Regions from separate parts of the Pantoea sp. X-Soil-OKNW-556 genome, predicted to be linked through region 4. Evidence: predicted binding sites of a transcription regulator. Region 4 holds the regulator's gene; each other region holds the start of a gene.

What was found. Region 4 encodes CRP, which controls carbon source genes, mostly activating them, when cyclic AMP is high. Its sites were predicted from a motif close to ATGTGANNNNNNTCACAT; they were not measured.
Region 1: AC6I8T_RS00550 (PTS mannitol transporter subunit IICBA) is a predicted target of CRP. The motif match lies at 541-558, and genes of this name have one in related genera.
Region 2: AC6I8T_RS03945 (CdaR family transcriptional regulator) is a predicted target of CRP. The motif match lies at 1,824-1,841, and genes of this name have one in related genera.
Region 3: cdd (cytidine deaminase) is a predicted target of CRP. The motif match lies at 1,950-1,967, and genes of this name have one in related genera.

What each region holds. Positions count from the first base shown of each region.
Region 1 is NZ_AP035990.1:116,283-120,250, reverse strand. Features, by position in the region: gene AC6I8T_RS00555 (DUF3053 domain-containing protein) at 1-372, shown strand, start outside; gene AC6I8T_RS00550 (PTS mannitol transporter subunit IICBA) at 815-2,749, shown strand; gene mtlD (mannitol-1-phosphate 5-dehydrogenase) at 2,842-3,968, shown strand, end outside.
Region 2 is NZ_AP035990.1:895,226-899,193, forward strand. Features, by position in the region: gene dgt (dGTPase) at 1-112, shown strand, start outside; gene degP (serine endoprotease DegP) at 250-1,689, shown strand; gene AC6I8T_RS03945 (CdaR family transcriptional regulator) at 1,938-3,098, shown strand; gene AC6I8T_RS03950 (alginate lyase family protein) at 3,095-3,968, shown strand, end outside.
Region 3 is NZ_AP035990.1:2,995,237-2,999,204, forward strand. Features, by position in the region: gene metG (methionine--tRNA ligase) at 1-150, shown strand, start outside; gene AC6I8T_RS14040 (endonuclease domain-containing protein) at 314-667, opposite strand; gene AC6I8T_RS14045 (CidA/LrgA family protein) at 819-1,211, shown strand; gene AC6I8T_RS14050 (CidB/LrgB family autolysis modulator) at 1,204-1,896, shown strand; gene cdd (cytidine deaminase) at 2,016-2,915, shown strand; gene AC6I8T_RS14060 (NAD-dependent malic enzyme) at 3,073-3,968, shown strand, end outside.
Region 4 is NZ_AP035990.1:4,095,799-4,099,766, forward strand. Features, by position in the region: gene AC6I8T_RS19135 (phosphoribulokinase) at 1-715, shown strand, start outside; gene AC6I8T_RS19140 (OsmC family protein) at 763-1,167, opposite strand; gene crp (cAMP-activated global transcriptional regulator CRP) at 1,470-2,102, shown strand; gene AC6I8T_RS19150 (YccS/YhfK family putative transporter) at 2,161-3,968, shown strand, end outside.

The sequences.
Region 1 (3,968 bases), 4.0 Mb from region 4:
GCCAGCGGCAATCTGAGCGTGCTGACACAGCAAATTCAGAGCGCCAAAATGCAGGCCGACAGCAGCCATGCTGCGCTGAAACAGCCAGATGACCTGAAAAAAGTGTATGACAGCGTCTATACCAAAGTGGTCACCCAACCGGCCAGCACCCTGATCCCGTTGCTGCCACAGTTGCAGGCGCTGAGCCAGGCGGCGGTACAGACCGGTGATTACCTGCAATCGCAGGGTACACGCGTGACTTTCAATGATGGCGGCGTGCAATTCCCGACCCAGGATCAGGCCACCCAATACAACACGCTGATGAGCACCCTCTCCAGCAATGCCCAGGCTCTGACCCAGGCGCAGAATACTGTTCAAAGCGGTTTTCAGTAATTCTTCAGGCGGGTAATCATGGATTACCCGCTTTTCAGACTTTTGTCACTTCCTTACATTCCGCTTTTCTGATTCTTCCTGCTGCGGCAGAGTGTGATCTGGCGCATTTTCGACCAAATATTGTTTGTGATCCTCATCACATTTATGAAACAAACCCCATAAGTAAAAAAGTGATAAATGTCACATTTAGCCTCCTGATTTGTCTAAATATTCAGCATCGTACTTTTCTTACACGGCATTTTTGTGATCAATATCACCTAATAGCACCCTTCTCACCCCAACTTAGCGTGATCTATATCACACTTTACCCACGCTCTACGCAGCGTCATAAACTAGTGCTAGAGTCCGCCTGCATACAGTAATGCCACGGCCCCCGCCGTAACGTCTTAACAAAAACAAACGCGCTCTCTTATTGCAGCGCGTCTCAATAAGGGGTGGGTTTATGTCCTCATCAGTGAAGGTCAAAGTTCAGAGCTTTGGTCGCTTTCTGAGTAACATGGTGATGCCTAACATCGGTGCGTTTATCGCCTGGGGTATCATCACTGCACTGTTCATTCCAACCGGATGGATTCCAAACGCGACGCTGGCGAAACTCGTTGGCCCGATGATTACCTACCTGCTGCCGCTGTTGATCGGTTTCACCGGTGGTCGTCTGGTGGGTGGCGATCGTGGTGGCGTGGTCGGCGCAATCACCACTATGGGTGTGATTGTCGGTGCGGATATGCCGATGTTCCTCGGCTCCATGATTGCCGGTCCGCTGGGCGGCTGGGCGATCAAACACTTTGACCGTGCCGTTGATGGCAAGATCAAAAGCGGCTTCGAGATGCTGGTGAACAACTTCTCCGCCGGTATCATCGGTATGCTGCTGGCGCTGCTGGCGTTTATCGGTATCGGTCCGTTGGTGGAAGGTCTGTCCCATATTCTCGCCGCAGGCGTAAATCTGATGGTGCAGAATAACCTGCTGCCGTTGACCTCCATCTTTGTTGAACCGGCGAAAATCCTGTTCCTCAACAACGCCATCAACCACGGTATCTTCTCTCCGCTGGGTATCCAGCAGGCGAGCGAAGTGGGCAAATCGATCTTCTTCCTGATCGAAGCCAACCCAGGTCCGGGTATGGGCGTACTGGTGGCGTATATGATTTTTGGTCGCGGTAGCGCCAAACAATCAGCCGGTGGTGCTGCCATCATCCACTTCCTGGGTGGTATCCACGAAATTTACTTCCCGTACGTACTGATGGCACCGCGTCTGCTGCTGGCGGTAATTCTCGGTGGTATGACTGGCGTGTTCACCCTGACCGTACTGCACGGCGGCCTGGTTTCTCCGGCTTCTCCGGGTTCCATCCTGGCAGTGCTGGCGATGACGCCAAAAGGTACTTACTTTGCTAACGTGACCGCGATTATCGCTGCGTTCGCCGTTTCCTTTGTCATCTCTTCAATCCTGCTGAAAACCAGCAAAGTAAAAGATGAAGACGACATCGAAGCCGCCACCAAGCGTATGCAGGACATGAAAGCCCAGTCTAAAGGCCAGAGCGTTGCAGGTGCGCCGGTTGCCGGTGATGCGATGAGCGTTGACCTGAACCACGTACGTAAAATCATCGTGGCTTGTGATGCCGGCATGGGTTCCAGTGCAATGGGTGCAGGCGTACTGCGTAAGAAAGTGCAGGATGCCGGTCTGAGCAACATTTCGGTGACCAACAGCGCCATTAACGCCCTGCCGGGTGATGTGGACCTGGTGATCACCCACCGCGATCTGACCGAGCGTGCGATGCGTCAGGCACCGCAGGCCCAGCATATTTCGCTGAACAACTTCCTCGACAGTGCCTTGTACACCAATTTGACCGAGCGTCTGGTGGCGGCCAATCGTAGCGAAGCCCATCGCGAAACCGTGCAGACCACGCTGGCTGACAGCTTCGATGCCGGTAACGCGCATCTGTTTAAACTGGGTGCAAACAACGTGTTCCTTGGCCTGAGCGCCAGCAACAAAGAGCAGGCGATTCGCTTTGCCGGTGAGCAACTGGTAAAAGGCGGCTACGTGCAGCCGGAATACGTGGATGCGATGCTGGAGCGTGAAAAGCTGACCCCGACTTATCTCGGTGAGTCGATTGCCGTACCGCACGGCACGGTGGAAGCTAAAGATCGCGTGTTGAAAACCGGCGTAGTGTTCTGCCAGTATCCGGCGGGCGTGCAGTTCGGTGAAGAGTCTGACGAAGTGGCTCGCCTGGTGATCGGTATTGCTGCGCGCAATAACGAACACATCCAGGTCATCACCAGCCTGACTAACGCGCTGGACGACGAAAGCGTGATTGAGAAGCTGGCGAACACCACCAACGTGCAAGACGTGCTGGATTTGCTGTCTGGTAGCAAAACCACCGCCTGAACAAATCGTTAATATCCCTGGGGCGGGTATGCCCGTCCCCACTTTCCGGGGCGGACATGCCCGCCCCATCGTCATTTGATATGGGTCAAATTATGAAAGCGTTACATTTTGGAGCAGGTAACATCGGCCGTGGTTTTATCGGTAAGCTGCTGGCTGATGCCGGTATCGAACTGGTATTTGCGGATGTGAATCAGGTGGTTCTTGATGCCCTTAACGCCCGTCATGAGTATCCGGTTCATGTGGTTGGCGAGCAGGCGAAAGTTGAGATTGTCAAAAGCGTCAGCGCGGTGAACAGCACCAGCGACGCTATCGTCACGCTGATTGCTGAGGTTGATATCGTTACCACGGCGGTTGGCCCGCAGATTCTGGAGCGCATCGCCGGTGGCGTTGCCAAAGGTCTGGCCAACCGCCGCGATAACGGTAATGTCCGTCCACTGAACATTATTGCCTGTGAAAACATGGTGCGTGGCACCAGCCAGCTCAAACAACACGTCCTGAAAGCGCTGCCAGAGCAATATCACGCCTGGGTTGAAGCGCACGTCGGCTTTGTTGATTCCGCAGTGGACCGTATCGTGCCGCCGTCAGAAGCAGGCAGCAACGACCCGCTGGAAGTCACCGTTGAAACCTTTAGCGAGTGGATCGTCGATAAAACCCAGTTCAAAGGCGAGTTGCCGAACATCCCAGGCATGGAACTGACCGATAACCTGATGGCGTTTGTCGAGCGTAAGCTGTTTACCCTCAACACCGGCCACGCCATCACCGCCTATCTCGGCCAACTGGCCGGTCACGCCACCATTCGCGATGCCATTCTTGACCAGAAAATCCGTACCGTGGTGCAGGGTGCGATGGAAGAGAGCGGCGCAGTGCTGATCAAACGTTACGGTTTCGAGGCAGATAAACATGCCGCCTATATTCAGAAAATCCTCAGCCGTTTTGAGAACCCGTATCTGAAAGATGACGTGGAGCGCGTGGGTCGTCAGCCGCTGCGTAAGCTGAGCGCGGGCGATCGCCTGATCAAACCGACGCTGGGCACGCTGGAATATCAGTTGCCGCACGCCAACCTGGTGCAGGGCATTGCCGCCGCGATGCATTATCGCAGCGCGCAGGACCCGCAAGCGCAGGAGCTGGAAGCCCTGTTGGCGGAAAAAGGCCCACAGGCCACGCTGGCGCAGATCTCCGGGCTGGATGCCAACAGCGAAGTAGTCACCTCAGTGGTGAG
Region 2 (3,968 bases), 3.2 Mb from region 4:
ACGCCTGCTGTGGGAACGCTATTATCGCTCACGCCTGATTCAGGACTATATCAGCGGAATGACGGATCTTTATGCCTGGGATGAGTACCGCCGTTTGATGGCGGTAGAATAAGAGAAGTTTTGTAAAGACGAAGAATAATTTTTTACTTTTACCCAAAACTTTATCAGGAACTTCGCGCTTACAATTTAATCTCATCATCACGACCACAGCAATGGTCCGGACGTAAATCTTATATGAGACACAGATGAATGAAAAAAAGCACATTAATGTTAAGTGCACTGGCACTTAGTCTTGGCATGGCGTTAAGCCCTGTCAGTGTTTTCGCGGCGGAGACAGCTTCTTCCTCCAGCCAACAGCTGCCCAGCCTTGCACCGATGCTGGAAAAAGTGATGCCTTCCGTGGTGAGTATCAGCGTGGAAGGGAGCACCACGGTGAAGACCCCACGTATGTCACAGCAATTCCAGCAGTTCTTTGGTGATAACTCACCGTTCTGCCAGGACGGTTCACCGTTCCAAAGCTCACCGATGTGCCAGGGGGGTGGCGGAGATAACAGCGGCGGCGGTGATAACACTCAGCAGGAGAAATTCCGCGCGTTGGGTTCAGGCGTGGTGATCAATGCTGATAAAGGCTACGTGGTGACTAACAACCATGTGGTTGAAAATGCGACAAAAATCCAGGTGCAGTTGAGTGATGGCCGCCGTTATGATGCGAAAGTCATTGGTAAAGATCCGCAGTCGGATATTGCGCTGATCCAGCTGAAAGATGCGAAAAACCTGACGGCGATTAAGATTGCCGATTCAGATAACCTGCGTGTGGGCGATTACACCGTAGCGATCGGTAACCCCTATGGTCTGGGCGAAACCGTTACTTCGGGTATCGTTTCAGCACTGGGTCGCAGCGGCCTGAACGTTGAGAACTATGAAAACTTTATCCAGACCGATGCTGCGATCAACCGTGGTAACTCGGGTGGTGCGTTGGTGAACCTTAACGGTGAACTGATTGGTATCAACACCGCGATCCTGGCTCCGGACGGCGGTAACATCGGTATTGGTTTTGCCATCCCGAGTAATATGGTGAAAAACCTCAGTGCGCAGATGGTCGAGTATGGCCAGGTGAAACGCGGTGAGCTGGGGATCATGGGTACCGAGCTGAACTCCGAGCTGGCGAAAGCGATGAAAGTCGATGCGCAGCGTGGTGCCTTTGTAAGCCAGGTTCTGCCGAATTCCGCTGCCGCGAAAGCGGGCATTAAAGCTGGTGATGTGGTGGTGTCGATGAATGGCAAACCGCTGACCAGCTTCTCAGCACTGCGTGCTGAAGTCGGTTCACTGCCGGTTGGCACCAAGCTGCAACTCGGTCTGCTGCGTGACGGCAAACCAGTAAGCGTCACTGTGGAGTTGCAGCAGAGCACTCAGGATAAAGTACAGTCCGCTACGATCTATACCGGCATTGAAGGTGCAGATCTGAGTAATGTCGACAGCAACGGCCAGAAAGGCGTGCGAGTTGATAGCGTGAAACCGGGCAGTGCCGCGGCGCGCATCGGCCTGAAAAAAGGCGATGTGATTCTCGGTGTGAACCAGCAGTCGGTGGCGAATCTGGGCGAACTGCGCAAGATCCTCGACACCAAACCTTCGGTACTGGCGTTGAATGTCCAGCGCGGCGACAACAGCCTGTACCTGCTGATGCAGTAATCTCTTGTAGCTAAGCAAAGGCGGACTTCGGTCCGCCTTTTTTATGCAGAAAACGTAACGACGCGATTTAACGCGCGGTTTTGCACCTGGTGCCAAAATTCGCACGATAAATCGTGCCGCCACAAGCATCACAGATGTGACCTCCCCCGCAATTCCCGCAATCTCTATCCGGCTATGTGCAGTTGCACAATGCCAGCCGTTAAGCGGGCGCGTATTCTGTCGGCAGTTCCTTTTATCTGGAGTGATTAATGGCCACCTATCATCTTGATGCGCGACTGGCTCAGGACATTGTTGCCCGCACCATGAAAATTATTGACAGCAATGTCAACGTGATGGATGCCCGTGGCCGCATCATTGGCAGTGGCGACCGCGAGCGTATTGGCGAATTGCACGAAGGTGCGCTGCTGGTACTGTCGCAGGGTAGGGTTGTAGACATCGATGAAGCGGTGGCTAAGCATCTGCATGGTGTACGCCCGGGGATTAACTTGCCGCTGCGTATTGATGGTGAAATCGTAGGTGTGATCGGTCTGACCGGGCAACCCGTAGCGTTACGGCATTACGGTGAACTGGTTTGCATGACGGCAGAGATGATGCTGGAACAGGCACGGCTGCTGCATATGCTGGCCCAGGATAGCCGCCTGCGCGAGGAGTTGGTTCTCAACCTGGTACGCAGCGAAACCCTGTCACCGGCGTTGAGCGAATGGGCGCAACGGCTGGGTATCGATCTTAATCAACCGCGTGTGGTTGCGGTGGTCGAGGTGGACAGCGGGCAACTTGGTGTCGATAGCGCCATGTCGGAATTGCAGCAACTGCAAACGCTGCTGACCACGCCCGAGCGCGATAACCTGATTGCCATTGTCTCGCTCACCGAAATGGTGGTATTGAAACCGGCACTGAATGCGCACGGTCGCTATGATCAGGACGATCATCGGCGTCGGGTTGAGCAGTTATTACAACGTATGAAAGAGAGCGGGCATCTGCGCATGCGTATTGCGCTGGGGAACTATTTTACCGGTCCCGGCAGCATCGCACGTTCCTATCGTACCGCCCGTACCACCATGATGGTCGGCAAACAGCGTATGCCGGAACAACGCAGCTATTTCTATCAGGATTTGGTGTTGCCGGTACTGCTCGATAGCTTACGCGGTGGCTGGCAGGCCAATGAGCTGGCCCGACCGCTGGCGAAACTGAAAAATATGGATAGCAATGGTTTGCTGCGGCGTACCTTAATCGCCTGGTTCAGCCATAACGTACAACCCAGCGCTACGGCGCGTGCGCTGTTTATCCATCGTAATACGCTGGAATATCGTCTGAATCGTATCTCGGAACTCACCGGGTTGAATCTCGGCAACTTTGACGATCGCCTGTTATTGTACGTGGCATTGCAACTTGATGAGCAGGGCGGATGAAACGGGCTGGGATACTGGCGTTCGCGCTATGGGTATGTAGCGGTTTTAGCCAGGCGACTGAGCTGGCTTTTCTCTCGCTGAGTGATTTACAGCAGGTTAAGCAACAACTGGCGCAGCACCGGGCTGCGTCGCCAACGCTGGCGGCGTGGCAACAATTACAGCGGGAAGCGCAACAGGCGTTGAAGCATCCTGATCCCAGCGTCATCGATAAAGGGCTGTTACCGCCAGGTGGTTCGAAGCATGACTATCTCAGTCTGAGCGCCTATTGGTGGCCAGACGCGTCGCAACCCGCTGGCCTGCCGTGGCTGCGACGCGACGGTGTGGTGAATCCAGCCAGCAAAAATGATCAGAGCGATGGTGTCCGGTTGGCACGCTTTAGCGCTGATGTGCAGGCACTGACGCTTGCCTGGTATTTCTCCGGTGAGCAGCGTTATGCCGATAAAGCACAGTCGCTGGTGCGCCACTGGTTTATCGATCCTGCCAGTCGAATGAATCCCAACCTTAACTTTGCGCAGGGTGTCCCTGGGATAGCGGATGGACGTCATACCGGGGTGCTCGACGGGCGCTATTTTGCGACCCGAGTAGTGGATGCCTTGCAGTTACTGAGAACCTCTCCAGGTTGGCAAGCGGCCGATCAGCAGGGGGTAGAACGCTGGTTTCGCGACTATCTGCATTGGTTACAGCATAGCCCGCTCGCACAACAGGAAGCGGCAGCGCCCAATAATCACGGTAGCTGGTACTGTACCCAGCTGGCGGGCATCGCCTGGTATCTTGGGGATGATGCTGCGGTGCGGGCGATGGTGACTCTGGCGCGTGGTAAAATTGATCAACAGATCCGGGCCGATGGCAGCCAACCCTATGAACTGGCGC
Region 3 (3,968 bases), 1.1 Mb from region 4:
AAGATGACCATCATCGTTGCCAACCTGGCACCGCGTAAGATGCGTTTTGGTATCTCGGAAGGCATGGTGCTGTCAGCCGGACCGGGTGGAAAAGACCTGTTTGTATTGTCGGTGGATAGCGGCGCGCAACCGGGGATGCCGGTAAAATAATACGCTGCTGTTACCCTCACCCCGGCCCTCTCCCGCAAGCGGGAGAGGGAGATGTTTGTGCGGCCCTCTCCCGCTTGCGGCAGAGGGAGATGTTTGTGCGGCCCTCTCCCGCTTGCGGGAGAGGGAGATGTTTGTTCGGCCCTCTCCCGCTTGCGGGAGAGGGTTAGGGTGAGGGTGACCAATTAAGTTGCCGATAAATCTCCTCCACCACCGCATCTAATTCGCAAAACACCTGATTATTCCAGAAGCGAATCACCCGCCATCCGCAACGATGCAAATAGGCTGTCCTGACTTCATCGTAGTGCAACGTCGATTGTTCAGCGTGCTGACCACCATCAAGCTCGATAACCAGTAAACGCTCGATACAGGCAAAGTCGACAATGTAACGTCCGATTGCGTATTGCCGACGGAATTTTACCCCGCATAAATTCCGGTCACGCAAAAAACGCCATAACCGAAGTTCCGCCTCAGTCATATTCTTGCGAAGCTCACGTCGCAGCAGAATCGCTCTTTTCATTCTCACCTCCTTATGAACGCCGCCAGACTATGCTTTTTTACCGGGTCTGTCTGGAAATGCCGCCAAACCCGGAATCTGTCTCGCAATGTGATCTCTGGCACGCTATGCGCTTAATGCGTATGATGAAGTCCTGAGAAAACAGGAGCCTGTCATGCCCACCGTGCTGTCTGTCTGCTGGCGCTATTTACGTGCCTTTGTCATTATTTACGCTGCTCTTTATGCCGGAATCGGCATTGCCGCCCTTCTCCCGATCACCATTCCCGGTAGCATCATCGGTATGTTGCTGTTGTTTGCCTTGCTGGCACTGCAAATTCTGCCGGTTGATTGGGTCAAGCCTGGCTGCCACTTGATGATCCGCTACATGGCGTTGCTGTTTGTGCCGATCAGTGTTGGCGTGATGGGCTATACCGACATCCTTACCGCCCAATTCGGTCCGATTGTGGTTTCCTGCCTGGTCAGTACTTTCCTGGTGTTGGTGGTGGTGAGCCTGAGCGCTGAACGGATGCAACGGCCAAAAGTGAGGAAGGAATCGAACGATGAGTGACATCTGGTGGTCATTACCCCTCACCCTCGCCGCTTATTTCCTGGCACGCAAGCTGGCCGCGAAAATCAATATCTCCATCATTAATCCGCTGCTGGTGGCGATGGCGATTGTGATTCCAATTTTGTTGCTCACCCATATGCCTTATGCGCGTTACTTCGCGGGCAGTGCGCTGCTGAATCAATTATTACAACCTGCCGTGGTTGCACTGGCCCTGCCGTTGTATGAGCAGATGCATCAAATCCGCGCGCGCTGGAAAACCATTATCAGCGTCTGTTTTATTGGCAGCCTGACCGCCATGATTTCCGGCACCGCCATTGCGTTATGGCTGGGAGCGACCCCGGAGATCGCCGCCACCATTATGCCGAAATCCGTCACCACGCCGATCGCGATGGCCGTGTCCGGCTCGCTGCATGGTATTCCCGCCATCAGCGCCATCTGCGTGCTGATTGCTGGGGTGCTGGGTGCCGTGTTCGGTCATATGCTGCTGAATCTGTTACAGGTAAAAAGCAAAGCATCGCGGGGACTAGCCATTGGCAATGCTTCGCATGCGTTGGGTACTGCGCGAGCGGCGGAAATTGATTATCAGGAAGGGGCATTCAGTTCTCTGGCGTTGGTGATTTGCGGCATTATTACGTCGTTACTGGCACCGTTTCTCTACCCGGTCCTGATGCACTGGCTGAGATGAAACTTGCGAGAGATCTCTCAAAGTTGAAACGCGCAAATCGTCTTACATTGTCAGAGAGATATAGATCACATATAAACCTTCTGGCGGCGTGCCGCCGCTGACGAGGTAACGAGGCCATTATGCATCCAAGATTCACTTCCGCTTTCTCTGCCCTGCCGCTCAGACTGCAACAGGCGCTGCAACCCTTGCTGGACGCGGCCGATTTTCATGGCGTGCTGCATGCCAATGAAGTGACACAGCTACAGCAGGCTACCGGTCTGGATGCAGATGCCCTCGCTCTCGCGCTGTTGCCATTGGCGGCATCCTGCGCGATTGCCCCGGTGTCGAACTTTAACGTGGGCGCGATCGCGCGCGGCATCAGTGGCAACTGGTATTTTGGTGCCAATATGGAGTTCCGCAACGCCCCGTTGCAGCAGACAGTACATGCTGAGCAAAGCGCTATCACCCATGCCTGGCTGCGTGGTGAAACCCGGCTGGAAACCATCACCGTCAACTACACACCTTGCGGGCACTGCCGCCAGTTTATGAATGAACTGAACAGTGGCACCGCAATTCGCGTCAGCCTGCCGGGACGGGCAATCCGCACCCTTGGCGATTATCTGCCCGATGCCTTTGGCCCGGCAGATTTGAATATTGCCGAACGTTTGCTCACCCCGGTTGATCATGGTTTTGCTTTGCAGGGCGATACACTGCAACAGGCAGCCATCGAAGCCGCCAATCAAAGCCATGCACCCTACAGTCAGAGCTACAGCGGCGTGGCGCTACGCAGTCGCAGTGGGCAGATTTTTACCGGACGCTACGCCGAAAATGCCGCGTTTAATCCCAGCCTGCCACCGCTACAGGCAGCATTGATTCTGATGAATATGCATAACGAAGCCCTGGATGGCATTCAGCAGGCGGTACTGGCGGAGTGTCAGACGGCAACCCTCAGCCAGCGAGATGCCACGCGTGCGACACTTGCGGCGCTGGGTTGTCATGCGTTTGCAACAGAAACCTTGTCAGCCATCGCAGTTAAGTGATCCTTTTACCGCTTTTGTGACCTTTTATTAACAAAAGCTGTACATCCGCAGGAAATTTCATAGGATCGGGCGCCAGAAATCACTTCACAATAAGAAAGGCTGGCGTTACCTTTCCCGGCGACACGCCAGAAAACACTGCAACCGGAGCAAACATTGCATGGAACTCGAGTACGAAAGTAAACGTCCGCTGTATATTCCTTACGCGGGTCCGATCCTGCTGGAATTTCCGCTGTTGAACAAAGGCAGCGCCTTCTCTCTCGAAGAACGTAATGAATTCAATCTTAATGGCCTGCTGCCCGAAGCGGTTGAAACCATTGAAGAACAGGCAGAGCGTGCCTGGCGTCAATTCCAGGATTTTAAGAACAATAACGACAAGCACGTCTATCTGCGTAATATCCAGGACACCAACGAAACCCTGTTCTACCGACTGCTGGACAATCATCTGGAAGAGATGATGCCGATCATCTACACCCCGACGGTCGGTGCCGCCTGTGAACACTTCTCCGAGATTTATCGTCGCGCACGCGGCGTGTTTATTTCCTATAACAATCGCGACCGCATCGAAGACATGCTGCAAAACGCCACCAAACAGAACGTGAAGGTAATTGTGGTCACGGATGGTGAACGTATTCTCGGCCTCGGTGACCTCGGCATCGGCGGCATGGGGATCCCGATTGGTAAACTTTCGCTGTATACCGCCTGTGGTGGCATCAGTCCGGCGTATACCCTGCCGGTAGTGCTGGATGTAGGTACCAATAACCAGCAATTGCTGAATGACCCGCTGTACATGGGCTGGCGTCATCCGCGTATTTCTGGCGAAGAGTACGAAGCCTTCGTTAATGATTTTATCCAGGCCGTTAAACGCCGCTGGCCGAAAGTTCTGCTGCAATTTGAAGACTTCGCCCAGAAAAACGCCATGCCGCTGCTGGAACGTTATCGTGATGAAATCTGCTGCTTCAACGATGATATTCAGGGCACCGCCGCGGTGACCGTGGGTACGTTGATCGCCGCCAGCCGTGCCGCAGGCAGCCGCCTGTGCGAACAAAAAGTGGT
Region 4 (3,968 bases):
GGACATGGCGATCCGCAAAGCGCGCGACCTTGGCCGTCATATCAGCTATTTCGGCCCGGAGGCCAACGATTTTGGCCTGCTGGAGCAAACCTTTAAGCAATACGGTAAAACCGGTCTTGGTCAGTCGCGCAAATATCTGCATACCTATGACGAGGCCGTGCCGTGGAATCAGGTGCCGGGTACCTTCACCCCATGGCAGCCGCTGCCGGAAAACACCGATGTGTTGTTTTATGAAGGCTTGCACGGCGGGGTGGTGACGCAGCAGCACAACGTGGCTGAACACGTCGACTTATTGGTAGGTGTGGTACCGATCGTCAACCTTGAGTGGATTCAAAAGCTGATTCGCGACACCAGCGAGCGCGGCCATTCACGCGAAGCGGTGATGGATTCGGTGGTGCGTTCGATGGAAGATTACATCAACTTCATCACCCCGCAGTTCTCACGCACCCATATCAACTTCCAGCGCGTACCCACCGTCGATACGTCTAACCCGTTTGCTGCGCGTGAAATTCCATCACTTGATGAAAGCTTTGTGGTGATCCATTTCCGTGGTCTGGAAGGTATTGCCTTCCCCTATCTGCTGGCGATGATTCAGGATTCCTTTATCTCGCATATGAACACCCTGGTGGTGCCCGGCGGCAAAATGGGTCTGGCGATGGAGCTGATTATGACGCCGCTGGTGCAGCGACTGATTGAAGGCAAACGCATCGAATAATCAAACATAACCGTAACGGCGCGATTTATCGCGCCGTTACGACCGGGCTAGAGTTCAATAACCTCGTAGCTGTGGGTGATTTCTACCCCTTTGCCCAGCATAATCGCTACCGAGCAATATTTTTCAGCCGACAGATCAACCGCCCGCGCCACTGCTTTATCGCCCAGCGCTTTGCCGGTAACAATAAAATGCAGGTTGATATGTGTGAAAATGCGTGGCGCTTCTTCACGACGTTCCGAGGTCAGTTTGACCTCACAATCCTTCACATCATTGCGCCCTTTTTGCAGGATCGACACGACGTCAATCGCGCTGCAACCGCCTGCCGCCATCAGCACCATCTCCATCGGGCTCGGTGCTTTGTCGCCCGAATTGCCATCCATTAATATCTGGTGACCTGATGAGGATTCTCCGAGAAAGGTAAGCCCTTCCACCCATTTAACCCGTGCCTGCATTATTCTTTCTCCTGAATAGGCTGATTTGCCGCCAGAGTACGCTTTCACCTGAGAAACAGCAATCCAGACTAATCGCCCTTTTGCTGAAGCGAGACAACAGAAGACAGCTAGCAAAAGCTGTGCTACAAACAGAGCTGAAAATATTTTCGTCGCAATAGACGAAGGCGGGAAGAATCAGAAGCCTGGCTTAAGAGTCCACCCGAATAATTTTCCTTAACAGGAAGCGCTCTACGATTTCACCGCCTGACAGGGAAAACTGCCCCCTGTGTTTTGGGCACGATTACAACAGAGGATAATAGCGAATGGTTCTCGGCAAACCGCAAACAGACCCTACACTCGAATGGTTCCTGTCCCATTGCCATATTCACAAATATCCATCCAAAAGCACCCTGATTCATCAGGGTGAGAAAGCGGAAACGCTCTACTACATCGTGAAAGGTGCCGTTGCGGTGCTGATCAAGGATGAAGAAGGCAAAGAGATGATTCTCTCCTACCTCAATCAGGGGGATTTCATCGGCGAGCTTGGCCTGTTTGAAGAAGGTCAGGAACGTAGTGCCTGGGTACGAGCCAAAACTGCCTGCGAAGTGGCTGAAATTTCCTACAAAAAATTCCGTCAGCTGATTCAGGTAAACCCGGATATTTTAATGCGTCTTTCGGCGCAGATGGCGCGTCGCCTACAGGTGACATCAGAAAAAGTGGGCAACCTTGCCTTCCTTGATGTGACCGGTCGCATTGCGCAGACGCTGCTCAATCTGGCCAAACAGCCCGATGCCATGACCCACCCGGACGGGATGCAGATCAAAATCACCCGTCAGGAAATTGGTCAGATCGTCGGATGCTCACGCGAGACAGTTGGCCGTATTCTGAAAATGCTGGAAGATCAAAACCTGATCTCCGCACATGGTAAAACCATCGTCGTTTACGGCACCCGCTAATTTCTTCTCACCCACGGCGTGATGGCAGCATCACGCCGTTTTTGTCTGCGATGAGCTGATGTGGCGTCGAATCATCTATCATCCCGAAGTGAACTATGCCCTGCGGCAAACGCTGGTGCTGTGCCTGCCCGTGGCCCTCGGCTGGCTGTTTGGCGACCTGCAAAAAGGCTTGCTGTTCTCCTTAGTGCCCGCCTGTTGCAACATCGCCGGTCTTGATACGCCCCATAAACGCTTTTTTAAACGCCTGATTATTGGCGGTTCCCTGTTTGCGACCGGCAGCTTTCTGATCCAGTGGCTGACGGATTATCACGTCCCCCTGCCGCTGATTCTGCTGGTGCTGCCACTATTAGTGGGCGTGACGGGTGAGATCAGCCCGTTGCATGGCCGCTTGTTACCCGCCACGCTGATTGCCTCCATCTTTACCCTGAGCCTGGTGGGACGTATGCCGATCTGGGTGCCTCCGCTGCTCTATATCGGCGGGACCTTGTGGTATGGGTTGTTCAACTGGTTCTGGTTTTGGCTGTGGAAAGAGCAGCCGATGCGCGAGTCGCTGAGCCTGCTGTACCGTGAGCTGGCGGATTATTGCGATGCCAAATATACCCTGTTGACGCAGCTGACCGACCCGGAGAAAGCGCTGCCGCCGTTGCTGGCACGCCAGCAAAAAGCGGTAGATCTGATCACCACCTGCTACCAGCAAATGCATATGCTGTCGGCCAGCCGCGATAACAGCCATAAACGCCTGACGCGTGCCTTTCAGGTGGCACTCGATTTGCAGGAACATATCTCCGTCAGCCTGCATCAGCCGGAAGAAGTGCAAAAGCTGGTGGAGCAGAGCCATGCTGAAGCGGTGATTCGCTGGAATGCCAAGACCATCTCCGCCCGTCTGCGCTTGCTGGCCGATGCCATTTTGTATCACCAACTGCCGGAACGGTTTCAAATGGATAAGCAGCTGGGTGCGCTGGAAAAAATTGCCCGCCAGCACCCGGACAATCCGGTGGGGAATTTCTGCCTGTATCACTTCAGCCGCATTGCGCGCGTGCTGCGCACCCAGAAACCGCTGTATACCCGTGATCTGATGGCCGATCGCCAACGGCGTCTGCCGTTTTTTCCGGCGCTGCGCAGCTATCTGTCGCTGAAATCCCCCGCCTTACGCACCGCTGCACGTTTTGCCGTGATGCTGATGTTTGGTAGCGCGCTGGCGCTGTTCTTCAACATCCCCAAACCTTACTGGATTCTGATGACCACCATGTTCGTCAGCCAGAATGGCTACAGCGCCACGCGGGTAAGAATTCAACACCGAGCGCTCGGCACCTTTGCCGGGCTGTTGATTGCTGCCGCCTCGTTACGCTTTGACGTACCGGAATCCATCACCCTGTTGTTTATGCTGGCGATCACCCTCGCCAGCTATCTGGTGACACGTAAATATTACGGCTGGTCAATGATTGGCTTTACGGTGACGGCGGTGTATTCGCTCCAGTTGCTGTCACTGAATGGCGCGCAGTTCCTGCTGCCACGCATGATGGATACGCTAATGGGATGTCTGATTGCCTTTGGCGGCATGATTTGGCTGTGGCCGCAGTGGCAGAGCGGCTTACTGCGTAAGAATGCGCACGATGCGCTGGAAGCCGACCAGGAAGCGATGCAATTATTGCTCGGACCGGAGCAGTCACCGGAGAAACTGGCGTATCAGCGCATCAAGGTCAACCAGGCGCATAACGCCATGTTTAACTCGCTGAATCAGGCGATGACCGAGCCGGGCTTCAATTCGCAGTACCTGAAAGATATGCGGCTCTGGGTGACGCACAGTCAGTTTATTGTCGAACACATCAACGCCATGACTATCCTGGCACGCGAACATACCATGCT